3 regions of the Pseudoalteromonas issachenkonii genome follow, and region 3 is predicted to be linked to each of the others. Evidence: predicted binding sites of a transcription regulator. Region 3 holds the regulator's gene; each other region holds the start of a gene.
What was found. Region 3 encodes sigma-54, which starts transcription at its own class of promoters, with help from an activator protein. Its sites were predicted from a motif close to GTTGGCACGNNNNTNGNNT; they were not measured.
Positions count from the first base shown of each region.

Region 1: a site for sigma-54 is predicted at 2,349-2,367, ahead of flgB (flagellar basal body rod protein FlgB). Genes of this name have one in related genera too.
Region 2: a site for sigma-54 is predicted at 2,640-2,658, ahead of PISS_RS13970 (BON domain-containing protein). Genes of this name have one in related genera too.

Region 1 covers NZ_CP011030.1:2,489,531-2,493,750, forward strand. Annotated here, with positions in the region: gene flgE (flagellar hook protein FlgE) at 1-721, opposite strand, end outside; gene PISS_RS11570 (flagellar hook assembly protein FlgD) at 780-1,457, opposite strand; gene flgC (flagellar basal body rod protein FlgC) at 1,471-1,902, opposite strand; gene flgB (flagellar basal body rod protein FlgB) at 1,905-2,315, opposite strand; gene PISS_RS11585 (CheR family methyltransferase) at 2,445-3,275, opposite strand; gene PISS_RS11590 (chemotaxis protein) at 3,296-4,220, opposite strand, start outside.
Region 2 covers NZ_CP011030.1:3,016,072-3,020,291, forward strand. Annotated here, with positions in the region: gene PISS_RS13955 (NACHT domain-containing protein) at 1-1,210, opposite strand, end outside; tRNA gene PISS_RS13960 (tRNA-Ile) at 1,458-1,534, opposite strand; gene PISS_RS13965 (YqaE/Pmp3 family membrane protein) at 1,812-1,970, opposite strand; gene PISS_RS13970 (BON domain-containing protein) at 2,035-2,604, opposite strand; gene PISS_RS13975 (LiaF domain-containing protein) at 2,918-3,583, shown strand; gene PISS_RS13980 (VOC family protein) at 3,630-4,046, opposite strand.
Region 3 covers NZ_CP011030.1:460,629-464,848, reverse strand. Annotated here, with positions in the region: gene lptB (LPS export ABC transporter ATP-binding protein) at 1-627, shown strand, start outside; gene PISS_RS02110 (RNA polymerase factor sigma-54) at 962-2,461, shown strand; gene hpf (ribosome hibernation promoting factor) at 2,488-2,775, shown strand; gene ptsN (PTS IIA-like nitrogen regulatory protein PtsN) at 2,780-3,232, shown strand; gene rapZ (RNase adapter RapZ) at 3,252-4,094, shown strand; gene PISS_RS02090 (HPr family phosphocarrier protein) at 4,119-4,220, shown strand, end outside.

The sequences.
Region 1 (4,220 bases), 1.4 Mb from region 3:
GGCTTGGTGTTGCTGTCGCGGCACCAGTTGCATCAAAGGGAGTTTTATCAAGCGTACCATGTACTTGCCATTCATTAGGCGCTGTTTTTACAAAAAAGAATTGTAGAACATGTGGCTCACCAAGTGAGTCATACATTGTGGTCGATGTCGAAGAGTTATAAGTAGTACTGTCTGTTGCATCAAAAGGGACAGCTATTACATCTTCTCGAGAATCGACGTTAAATGATGTATAAACGTTTGAAGTAGAGCGCGGAGAGCCCGAAGAATCTGGTATTTGTAAAGCAGATGAAGTACTAAGACTTACAGAGGTCGTATCACCACTAACTTCATCAACTGGGAAGCTTTGTAAAAAATTACCTTTAGCATCTACAACAAAGTTATCTTTATTAAGCTTAAATGCACCCGCACGCGTGTAGGTAAAGTCTTGTGCGCCTAAGTCTTGACTGGTAGCAAAATACCCCTCACCTGTGATCGCTAAATCCAGTGAATTATTAGTAAACTGCAGCGAGCCCTGATGAAACTGCTGGGCAACCATAGTGGTTTGTACACCATCACCATTTTTCGTTTTACCGGCGCTAAATACTGATGATGCGTACACATCAGCAAATTCAGCGCGAGACTCTTTAAAGCCCGTGGTATTTACGTTGGCAATATTATTGGCGGTAACATCTAAATCTTTTTGTGCGGCAGCAAGGCCTGTTAATGCAATATTGAAGCTCATAATTAACCTCTAACCTAAAAAATATTTAGCCTATTGGCTAAAAAATACATAAAATCTATTACGCGATTTCTGCGACATCAGTCAGCCTAACCGCACCTTCTTTGGTATTAATAATAATGCCGCTTGAGCCATTAATATTAACACTCTCAATATTTTTGAATGAGGCAATTGGTAAGCTAGAGAATTCGCCATCCGTACTGCCTTCAGCTTTAACATTGTATTCACCAGGAGGAAGTCGTTCACCCGCTTCGTTTTTACCATCCCATGCAAAGCGAACCGCACCTGCAGGCTGCGTGCCTAAATCAATAGTTTTAACTAATTGCCCTGATGCATCTTCAATACGAAGCGTTAAATTGTCTACCGGCTTTTCAGCAACAATCGCTCCCTTTACCTCACCCGACTCATTAAGCTCAAGTGTGTCAGACTCCAGCAGCGCTTGCTTACCAACCAGTGTTGATGCTTGCAATGCTGAATTTGATGTCATCGACGCAGCTAAAGACTCAAAGTTAGAGTTTAAATTTGAGATCCCTTCAGCCATAGTAAAGTTTGTCATTTGTGCAATCATCTGATCGTTATCAGCTGGTTTGCTGGGATCTTGATATGACAACTGCTGTGTTAACAACGAAAAGAAATCTTCTTGGGTTAACGCATCACTCTCTTCTTTTTTTGGCACTTGCTTATCTTGCCAACGTAAAGAGTCCATGTAGGATGAAGAAGTACTAATATCGTTACTCATGAGCTACCCTCAGTTACCGCTGACCTAACAGCAGTGTTTTACTTAACATTTGCTTAGCTGCATCAGCAACTTGAACATTTGTCTGATAAGAGCGAGAAGCAGAAATCATATTTGCCATCTCCTCAACAACATTCACGTTGGGTTTGTAAATATATCCATTTTCATCCGCACTCGGGTGATTTGGGTTATATTCGATTTGTAGTGGTTTATTACTTTCAACCACTCCTAACACTTTTACACCAACGGCAGAGCCCTGTGGGTTGCTTGCTGACGCTGACGCTTTTGTTAGCTCCGCAGCAAATACAGGTTGTCGCGCTCGGTACGTCTCATTTTGTGAAGAGCTAATTGTATTGGCATTAGAGATATTACTTGCCGTGGTATTTAATCGCACGTTTTGCGCGCTCATACCAGAACCAGCAATATCAAACACATTATATAAACTCATAATTAGGCTCCTTGACTACCGAGGGCTTTTTTCAGGCCTTTAAATTTACCATTAAGAAACTGGACACTGGCCTGATACTCCATAGCATTCTGTGTATACAAGTTCCGTTCCACTTGTATATCAACAGAGTTGCCATCACCTGTATCTGTTTGATTTGGCGTACGAAATAGTTCATTACTACCTACACTACGGGTACCACCGGCAATGTGTTTTTCATTGGTTCTTACCATGGTATTGCCGCTTAGTTGGTTGGACTTTGCCGTTTTTAATGCTGAGGCAAAGTCGATATCTTTTGCTTTATAGCCGGGCGTATCAGCATTTGCGATATTAGTAGCGAGCATTTCTGCTCTTTGCGAACGGATCAACATCGCATGCGGATGCACGCCTAATGCTTTATCAAAACTGATAGCCATAACTACCTCCAAAAAATTGACTCAGTACCGATAAAGCAATAAATGAGCCAGCAGTGAAAATAGTGATGATAAAAACAAAAAACGACGCAATAGGCGTCGTTTAGAGGAGGGATAATATATTAATGAAGGTCATTTCTTTTGATAAATGATACCAGGGTTACAACGCACCATATCAAAGTCAGTACTTAAACCAGACATAGACTCCGACGCACCTAAAAATAAATACCCCTTAGGGTTAAGTGCTTGAGAGAATTGTGCAATTATTTTGGCTTTCACCTCAGGTGAAAAGTAAATTAAAACATTACGGCAAAATATAATATCGAACTTACCCATTAAAGCGTACGAATCGAGCAAATTTAAATGCCTAAAGCTCACTTGCTTTTTCAATGAATCAACCACTTGTGCCATACCATTGCCGCTGTCTTTAAAAAACTTTTTACGACGTTCAGCAGAGAGTCCGCGAGCCAATGCCAATGCATCATATTCAGCATGTTTACACATATCAAGCATGGTATTTGATATATCTGTACCAATTATTTGTGCACCCATTTTTAAAACACCAGGGCTGCTGGATTGAAACTCAGCAACCGACATCGCTATTGAGTAGGGTTCTTGTCCTGATGAGCTCGCCGCAGACCATATTTTTAATGGCCTATTTAACGTTTTAAACTCAGGGAATAATCTGGTTTTAAGTAACTCAAACGGATACTGATCTCTAAACCACAATGTCTCATTGGTTGTCATGGCATCAACAACGGCTGCGCGCAACTGGCGCTCATGCACACCGAGAGTTTTACTTACCAATTCAGACAACGATTCAACATTAAATCGAGACATTAATGGTGCCAAACGGCTCTTTACCAAATACTGCTTATTTTCACCTAAAACAATACCGCACTGTTGTTCTAAAAATAAGCGAAATTGATCGTATTCGTTTTGCTGCAAATCTTTATTAGTCAAATCAATAACACCTATGTTTATTAATCACGATGAACCCATTTATTAACGGCTGTTGCAAGCTCGTCTGGGTTAAATTTTGCAATAAAATCATCTGCTCCTACTTTTTCAATCATCGCTTGATTGAAAACACCACTCAATGATGTGTGTAAAATCACATGTAGTGGCGCAAGTTTAGGATTAGCTTTGATTTCTGCAGTCAGCGTGTAACCATCCATTTCTGGCATTTCTACATCAGAAATGAGTAGCCCTACTCGCTCTGTAATATCATTTACGCAATCGAGCTCTGCAATTTCTTTTAATCTTATTAAAGCTTCTTTACCATTTTTAGCCAACTCAGTTGTTACACCTAATGGTTCCAATGCTCGTTTTACTTGATTTCGCGCAACAGCCGAATCATCAGCAATAAATACTATTCTCTCGCCTAAATCTTTTTGTATATTACCTTGCGAGGCAACATCATCGCTCACGGTAGTATTAACTGGGCAGATTTCGTTTAAGATTTTTTCTACGTCGAGTATCTCAACGAGCTCATTTTCAATTTCAGTGACAGCTGTTAAATAAGAATAACGACCCGCTCCTGACGGCGGTGGCATTATTTTTTCCCAATTCATGTTAACTATACGTTCAACACCACCTACTAAGAATCCTTGCACTGTACGGTTATACTCAGCAATTATTATAAAGCCATCTTCTATGCTTTTTATTGGGCGCCCACCTACAGCCATAGATAAGTCAATTACCGAAATAGTTTGCCCACGAATATGTGCTACGCCACGGATATAAGTGTTAGATTTCGGCATGCTAGTCAATGGAGGGCATTGAAGAACTTCTCTTACCTTGAACACATTAATACCAAAGCGCTGACGCCCATTAAGCTTAAATAACAATAATTCCAAGCGGTTTTGCCCAACCAACTGTGTACGTTGGTTTACTGAGTCTAAAATA
Region 2 (4,220 bases), 850 kb from region 3:
AATAGGAATATTGATCACCATCATTTATTATCAAAGAAGTTCTATCAACTACATCTTGTAACACATGTCTCGGGTCGTCTTGGTATTCAAGTTTATCTAAAGATTCCTTGAAAATTTCAACACCTTTAGGGTATGAAAATGAATGAGAATCTAAAGATATTGAAGTATGAAAACTCACACGAGTTAACACTTTCAGTAAATTCAAATTATTCAACTTAGATTTTTTATCTCTTTCCAACTGTTTAAAGCGATAATGCTTATCAGTTAAGCCGTAATAAAGCTCTTCATAGAATTCAACAATATTTTTGGGGGTTATTTGAACCCTTCCGTAAACAACTGTAAAAATATCTACAAGAATAGGAGTCACTATTACTCCCTTGATTTCGTTATTTTCCTTATAAGAACGGATTAATAACTCTTTATATGACTTATCAAGGTTTTTGTTCTTTGTAATGATCTTCACAACATCATCTGGCTCTATATTCTTCAATTTTACTATTTCGGTGTTACCCATTTCAGTAGTAATTTCAGTATTCGGTCGTGATGTCACGATAAGTGGGTTTCTAGTATATGTATAGCCTTTAAGCAACATTCTTAAAGCGCTTTGCCTTTGGTTTAAAGGAACTTCATCAAAACCATCAAAACACAATAAAAAGGACTTTTTTACCATGCAGGTTTCAATAGCAGCATGGTTAATAACTATCCCAATCTCTCTTAACCCTCTGCTAATAACTTTAAAAATATCAAGATCTGTTTCATTCCAGTCAACCTCTCTCATAGAAATCATTACTGGAATTCTTCCTTTTTCTCCCTTATAGAGCTCTTTATGTATAAGTTTACGAATAGTTGTAGTTTTTCCTTGTCCTGCGACTCCAACCACGACGACCAATTTATCTAGAAAAAAAAGCTGCTTATCATCCACTTCATGTGTAATACCTCGATCAGGAAAATAAACTTTTAGGGGGTGATAAATATCTTTTATTGAGACGAGCCTTTCAGGAAAAGCTAGTGTTCTAATTGTAAGGTACTTTTCTTCTATTTTTTTTAAAATAGTATCTGGTTTAAAAGGAGATTTTACGTGTTTGTAATAGTCATCTAATTCTTTTTTTGTACTGAAATCCTCTTTCAACCCCTTCAATCGATTAACTATTCCTTTTACACCATAGGGTACAATAGCCTTTATGGTAGCACCAGCACCTGCATCAATCATTTCTCACTCCTTTTGAAGTTATACTTAATATCCATATACTGACCACATGCATTTAATTCAGCAAGATAAAGCAAAAAGTTAAATTATATGAACTAGCTATTCATAGCATATTAAGTCAAACAATAAAAACCTAACGCGAAGCCAAAAATATTACATAGCTATATTAGATTGCTATACTCTAAAGTAGCACAGAGGTAGCACAAGGTAATTTCTGTAAGTAGGTATTTACTTGGAAAGCTTTGAAAAGTGGTGGCCCCTCCCAGACTCGAACTGGGGACCTAACGATTATGAGTCGTGTGCTCTAACCAACTGAGCTAAGGGGCCATCTTTGTATAACTGTAAGCAGTTAATTTTTGAAGCGTTTAGCCACAGAGCGACTAAAGCGGGTTGCAGTATAAAAAGTTTTTAGGGGCTTGTCACTAGCAAAAAGCTTTATTTTAACAATCAAGGAGCTAACTGCTCAAATAGTAGGCTTTGAGGTTTTGTTAGTGATGAGTTTTGTAAAACAAATCCATTTATTAATAGCAGCCTGAGTAACTAATAAACATACCTTTGGGAGCACTTAGCAACTCAGTATTAAATGTCCTGCTATGCTGCTACATTATTTTTTGGCAATAATGTAAATCGCATGAATTAATCCAGGGAAATAGCCAAGCAAAGTTAGCAAAATATTTAACCAAAAATGCATCCCTAGTCCTACCTGTAAAAACACACCCAGTGGTGGTAATAAAATAGAAAAAATAATTCTAATGATATCCATAATTTAATCCTTATAATGTTAGCAAAGCAAAAAGCCCAGCAGGGCTGGGCTTTAGTATAGTGTATTATTCTGCAATAACAGTTAATTCATCAACTACCTTGCGAACATCTTCAGCGTTTTTAGCAATTTCCATCGCTAATTGCTTTTCAGCATCAGACTCAACTGTACCTTTAAGAGTTACCACACCATTATCGGTATCAACATCAATGTCTGTACCACCTACTTCAGAATCAAATAAGTAACGTGTTGTGATCACTGTAGTGATTTTAGCATCTGTTAAATCACTTTCAGTGTCGTTACCCATCATTTCAGAATCATGCTTCTTCATGTCGGTGTTTTTTACCACAGTTAGACTGTTTTCGACGTCAGTTACACCATCTAGGCTTAGCACGAGTTCTTCAGCAAGCTCTTTATCTACTTCGCTGTTTACTTTACCTGTTAGCATTACCTTGCCGTTTTTTACGTCCGTGTTGATATCAAAGTTATTTAGATTGGTGTTCATAAGCAATACTGTTTCTGCTTTCCCATCAATCCAAGCATCTTTGCTTTCGTTTTCCCAACTGCTTGCCTGAGCGCCCATTGCGGTTGTTCCTAATACTAGGGCTGCAATCATAGACTTATTAAATGTTTTCATAATCGTTCTCCTTTTGATTAAAGACACTTAAGCTAATGCGAGCATCGGGCCAACATTTTTTAACCTTTAATTTCAATAGCTTAATTTAAAATAGTAGATATTGGCTTAAACCTACTAAGTAAACATTTACAGACTATTGCGTAAAAGTTTCTCGAATAGCGAAACTTACTAAATAATTGTATATTTGGTTAATCTGTCGTTAATATAATAAAGAATCAAAAACCCAAAATCATAAACCACTGAATTTAAACAATTTAATATTTGGTATAAGGCTTGCTTTGAAATAACTAGCAACCATAAAAGGATAATTTAAATGTCTGTTAAAATTGAAGACCGCCCTATTGAGCAAGTTCGTGAGCAAGTGATTGATCAGCTCATTTATAATTACAGCCATGGTGTTATTTCTGTTGAAGCATTTGAAAGGCGCTTAGACGACGCGATGGCAGCGAGTGACAATAAAGCACTTATGGATCTCGTTGAAGATTTAACCTTAAATACTGACCAGCAATATAAGGCGCAAAAGCACTCTCAATTTGCACCTAATTATAGCGCGCAGCATGAGACTGATGAAGAGCCACTTACATTAAGAAGCATTCTTGGTTCGAGTGAACGAAGCGGCCAATGGGTAGTTCCTCAAAACATTTATATAGAAAACTACATGGGGTCAATCAATCTTGATTTTACGGATGCTATTTTTACCCACCAACATGTCACTATTCACGTTAATTGTTATTTTGGCAGCGAAGAAATATATGTACCAGAGCACGTTAATGTAGTTTCTAAAATGTTTTGTATTTTAGGCAGTTTTGAAAATAAAACAGTGTCACTCAATAAACGCCAAGGGCCAACGATTCACATTGAAGGAAAAACTGTTTTAGGCTCTGTGGAAGTTAAAGTTAAACGCACTATTAAAGAAAAATTTATTAGCTTTGCAAATGATCTAAAAACTCAACTTGGCATGAATGGTAAACATTATTAAATATGCTAAACATTGAATGAAGCCATAATAGTTGGCTTCATTCTTATTATAAGTCGTTATTTCGCTCACTAGGTACATCACTCATGTACTCTACAAACTCAACTTCAAACCCTGCAGGGTCAATATAATAAATGTTTTTTCTAAATGGATTTACAGCACCTTCTTTACTTATTGCAAAGCCCGCATGTTTTAGGCGCGCTATTACTGCATTTAAGTTATTGGTTACATAGGCAAAGTGTGCCAAACCAATTTGATGTCCTGATAGGTCGCGGTTTTCCCTTTCCCCATGATCGCTTATAGCAATATATTGCTCGTTATCACCAAAATGTACCCAGCGCCTTGCTTTACCATACCAGGTTCCTTCTCCCTCACTTCTAATTGACCAATAGGGAAACGCTGCTTGGTAAAACTTAAGCATGGCGTTTATGTCACTAACAACTAAATTTACGTGTTCTAATTTCATAACTTTCTTCCTGTTAATTGAATATAGAACATCATAAAACCTCAAGTTAACTTTAGGTAAAGCGCTAATTTACAAATTTATTGTCTGTTTTTATTCCGATAAATATATTGAAAGATCATGCCTGTACAAAAAACACTCACAAGTATTTAGGCTTTATGGTTTACTTTATGGCAA
Region 3 (4,220 bases):
TTACTTGGCCCTAATGGTGCAGGTAAAACCACCACTTTTTATATGATTGTAGGCCTTGTGCCTAGCGATAAAGGCAAAATATCAATTGATGATAAAGATATTACTTTATTACCGATGCACAGCCGAGCGCGTTTAGGGATTGGTTATTTACCGCAAGAGTCGTCTATTTTTAGAAAGCTGACTGTTTATCAAAACTTAATGGCTATCTTAGAAACACGTAAAGAATTAAATAAACAACAACGCGAAGATACCTTAAATAATTTACTTGATGAATTTAGCATTCAGCATATCCGCGATAGTCAAGGTATGGCTTTATCAGGTGGTGAACGTCGCCGCGTTGAAATTGCTCGCGCGTTAGCAGCAAACCCTAAATTTATCCTTTTAGACGAACCCTTTGCGGGGGTTGATCCTATCTCAGTATTAGATATTAAAAAGATTATAGAGCATCTTAAAAACCGAGGAATTGGCGTATTGATCACAGATCACAACGTACGCGAAACTCTTGATGTTTGTGAAAAAGCCTACATAGTTTCTCATGGGGAGTTAATTGCATCAGGCACTCCAGAATATGTATTAAACGATAAAACAGTACGCGATGTTTATTTAGGCGAGCAGTTCAAGCTCTAATATGTGTGTTATTCCACTAAGCATCTGCTAAGATTAATTATACTTAGGTCTGTTGACCTTTCAAGGTTGAATTTGCAGCAGTCTGTTTGGTATTTAGGCAAGGCAGAGCCTATGTGGTGTGGTATTCCCCATAAATAGGCGATAACGCAGCATCAATGCCAAACAGGCGCTGCCCTTCGGGTTCTGCCTAGGGACGATTTACTCTTTGTTGCTCGGTTTTGACTTAGCCCACTAGGTTACAAACCTCGCGCCGCAATTAAACCGCCCCTAGTTTGAACAAATTTTAATCCGTAAAGGTCAACAGACCGTAATTTAAAAGGATTGTTAGAGATACATGAGGCAATCATTACAGCTGCGCATGGGCCAGCAACTTACAATGACTCCACAGTTGCAACAAGCAATTCGCTTATTGCAACTCAGTACATTGGATCTCCAGCAAGAAATTCAAGAAGCGCTCGATAGCAACCCCTTGCTTGAAGTTGAAGAACACGATTACAGCGAAGACACTGCAGGTAAAAACGAACAAAAAGCCGATAACGATGACTTAACGCTAAGTGCCTCAGCTGACGATAAACCTAGCGAGTATGAGCAAGATAGCGGCGAAGCAATGACCAAAGACACTATTAGCGATGATATGGCTATGGATGTTACTTGGGATGAATATATGAGCGCTGCGCCTGCCTCTTCATCGGGCCCAATGCCAGAAGATGAATCTATTTATCAAGGCTCTTCGACTGAAACGCTGCATGAGTATTTAATGTGGCAACTTCAACTGACGCCGTTTAGTCCTACCGATGAAGCGATAGCTATTGCAATTGTAGAAGCTGTAGACGACTCAGGGATTCTAACCCTTAGCTGTGAAGAAATATTAGAAAGCTTTAACCAAGAAAACGACGGCGAAGATGAAGTTGAACTTGACGAAATAGAAGCGGTACTAAAGCGTATTCAACTATTTGATCCAGTGGGAATAGCCGCGCGTAGTTTACAAGAGTGCTTGTGTATTCAGCTAAATCAATTTGATAAAGACACACCTTTTTTAAACGAAACAAAAATGATCTTAACCGATCATATTGATTTACTTGCTGCACGTGACTATCGCACGTTAATGAAAAAAACAAAGCTTAAAGAAGATGAGCTTAAAGAAATCATGACGTTGATTCATACGCTCAGCCCAAAACCGGCAGACACTATTGTCAGAGAAGAGTCTGAATACGTTATTCCTGATGTGTCGGTTAAAAAAGTTAAAGGTCGTTGGGTAGTTGAATTAAACCCAGATAGCATGCCTAAGATCAGAGTAAATAGCCAATATGCAGCTATGTCGCGTACGGTTAAATCAAGTGGTGATAGCCAGTTTATTCGCTCGCACTTACAAGAGGCTAAATGGTTTATAAAAAGCTTAGAAAGTAGAAATGACACGCTACTTAAAGTAACCAACTGTATTGTGCAGCAGCAACAGGCCTTTTTTGAACACGGTCCTGAGGCTATGAAGCCTATGGTGCTTAACGATGTGGCTGAAATGGTGGAAATGCATGAGTCGACTATATCGCGTGTTACTACGCAAAAATACATGCATACACCACGTGGCATTTTTGAGCTTAAATATTTCTTTTCAAGCCATGTAAGTACTGAAAATGGTGGCGAATGTTCATCAACAGCAATACGTGCATTAATTAAAAAATTAATCGCTGCAGAAAACTCAGCTAAACCATTGAGTGATAGTAAAATTGCAGATATATTGGCAGAGCAAGGAATTAAAGTAGCGAGGAGAACCATTGCAAAATATCGCGAATCTCTAGCTATTCCCCCGTCTAATCAACGTAAAAGTTTGATTTAAGGCGTACAACAAAGAGGAAAATGTTTATGCAACTGAATTTAACTGGTCGCCATGTAGATATTACCGACTCGCTTAGAGACTACGTAAATAGTAAATTTTCGAAGTTACAGAGGCACACTGATCACATAACGAATGTGCACGTTATTCTCGATGTAGAAAAACTAAACCAAAAAGCTGAAGCAACCGTTCATGTTAGTGGCGCTGAGATTTTTGCCTCTACTGAGCATCAAGATATGTATGCCGCTATAGACTCGCTCATTGACAAGCTAGATCGTCAAGTAATTAAACACAAAGAGAAACTTGCTCGACACTAACACTATGAAACTAAGCTCACTTATCTGTCAGGACTGCAGTAAAGCTGCGGTCCTTTTTAATAGTAAAAAAAGAATTTTAGAATTTATCAGTGAATTGGCTCACAATAAGCTGCCCTATTTAACACAACAAGATATTCTTAATGCATTAACTGCAAGAGAAAAGCTTGGAAGTACAGGCATTGGTCGAGGCATTGCTATTCCACATGGTCGCATGAGTGGTGCTCAAGAGCCCCTTGCTTTGATTTTAGTGAGCGAAACAGCTATTAATTTTGATGCGATTGATAACCGACCGGTTGACATTTTTGTCGCGTTAATTGTTCCCGATGGCGATAATCAGCAGCATTTGAAGACGCTAGCCACGATTGCTGATAAGCTCAATGATAAAGAATTTTGTAAACAGTTACGCGCCGCCAAATCGGATAGCGAACTGTATCAGGTTATCGTCAGTCAATCGTAGTAATAAAGAAAGGTGATAAATGGAATTAATAATTATAAGCGGTCGTTCAGGCTCAGGTAAATCTGTGGCGTTACGCGTTGTGGAAGACTTAGGTTATTATTGTGTAGACAATATTCCACTTAATTTATTACCATCATTAGTGCGCAGTGTTTCCGACAGTTATAATAAAATTGCCGTGAGTGTTGATGTGCGTAATCTACCTAAAGAGCAACAGCAGTTTAATGAAATCATTGAATATTTACCTGGTTTTACTAAACCAACGGTATTTTATTTAGACAGTGACGATCAAACATTAATAAAACGTTTTTCAGAAACGCGACGTCTCCACCCTTTATCTATTGATTCTTTGCCGCTTGATTTAGCCATAAAAAAAGAAAAACAACTACTTGATGTATTGATTAACCGTGCTGATTATATGATTGATACCACGGATTTAAGTGTGCATCAGCTTGCTGAATCTATTCGTGAAAAAATACTCGGAAAAAAAGATAAACAACTGATCATTACCTTTGAGTCATTTGGTTTTAAACACGGCATCCCTAAAGAAGCAGATTACGTATTCGATGCCCGTTTTTTACCAAACCCGCATTGGGAGCCTGAACTTAAGCCACTTACGGGGCTGGATCAACCAGTAAAAGACTACCTAGCAAGTCACAGCATAGTGCAAAAATTTACATGGCAAATTCAAACATTTGTGCAAACATGGCTGCCGCATTTAGAACGAAATAACCGCAGCTACTTAACCATTGCAATTGGCTGTACCGGTGGGCAACACCGCTCTGTTTATTTAGCGCAAACCATTGGCGAAAGCTTTGCAATGAGTCATCCTAATGTAAAAATTCGCCACCGAGAACAAGAATAAAATCAAAGCTTGCGAGAACATGTCATGCGCTTAGAAAATACATTTTTAATAAAAAACAAATTAGGATTACACGCTAGAGCGGCGACAGTATTAGCTCAGCTTTCTGTGCAATTTGATGCCACAATC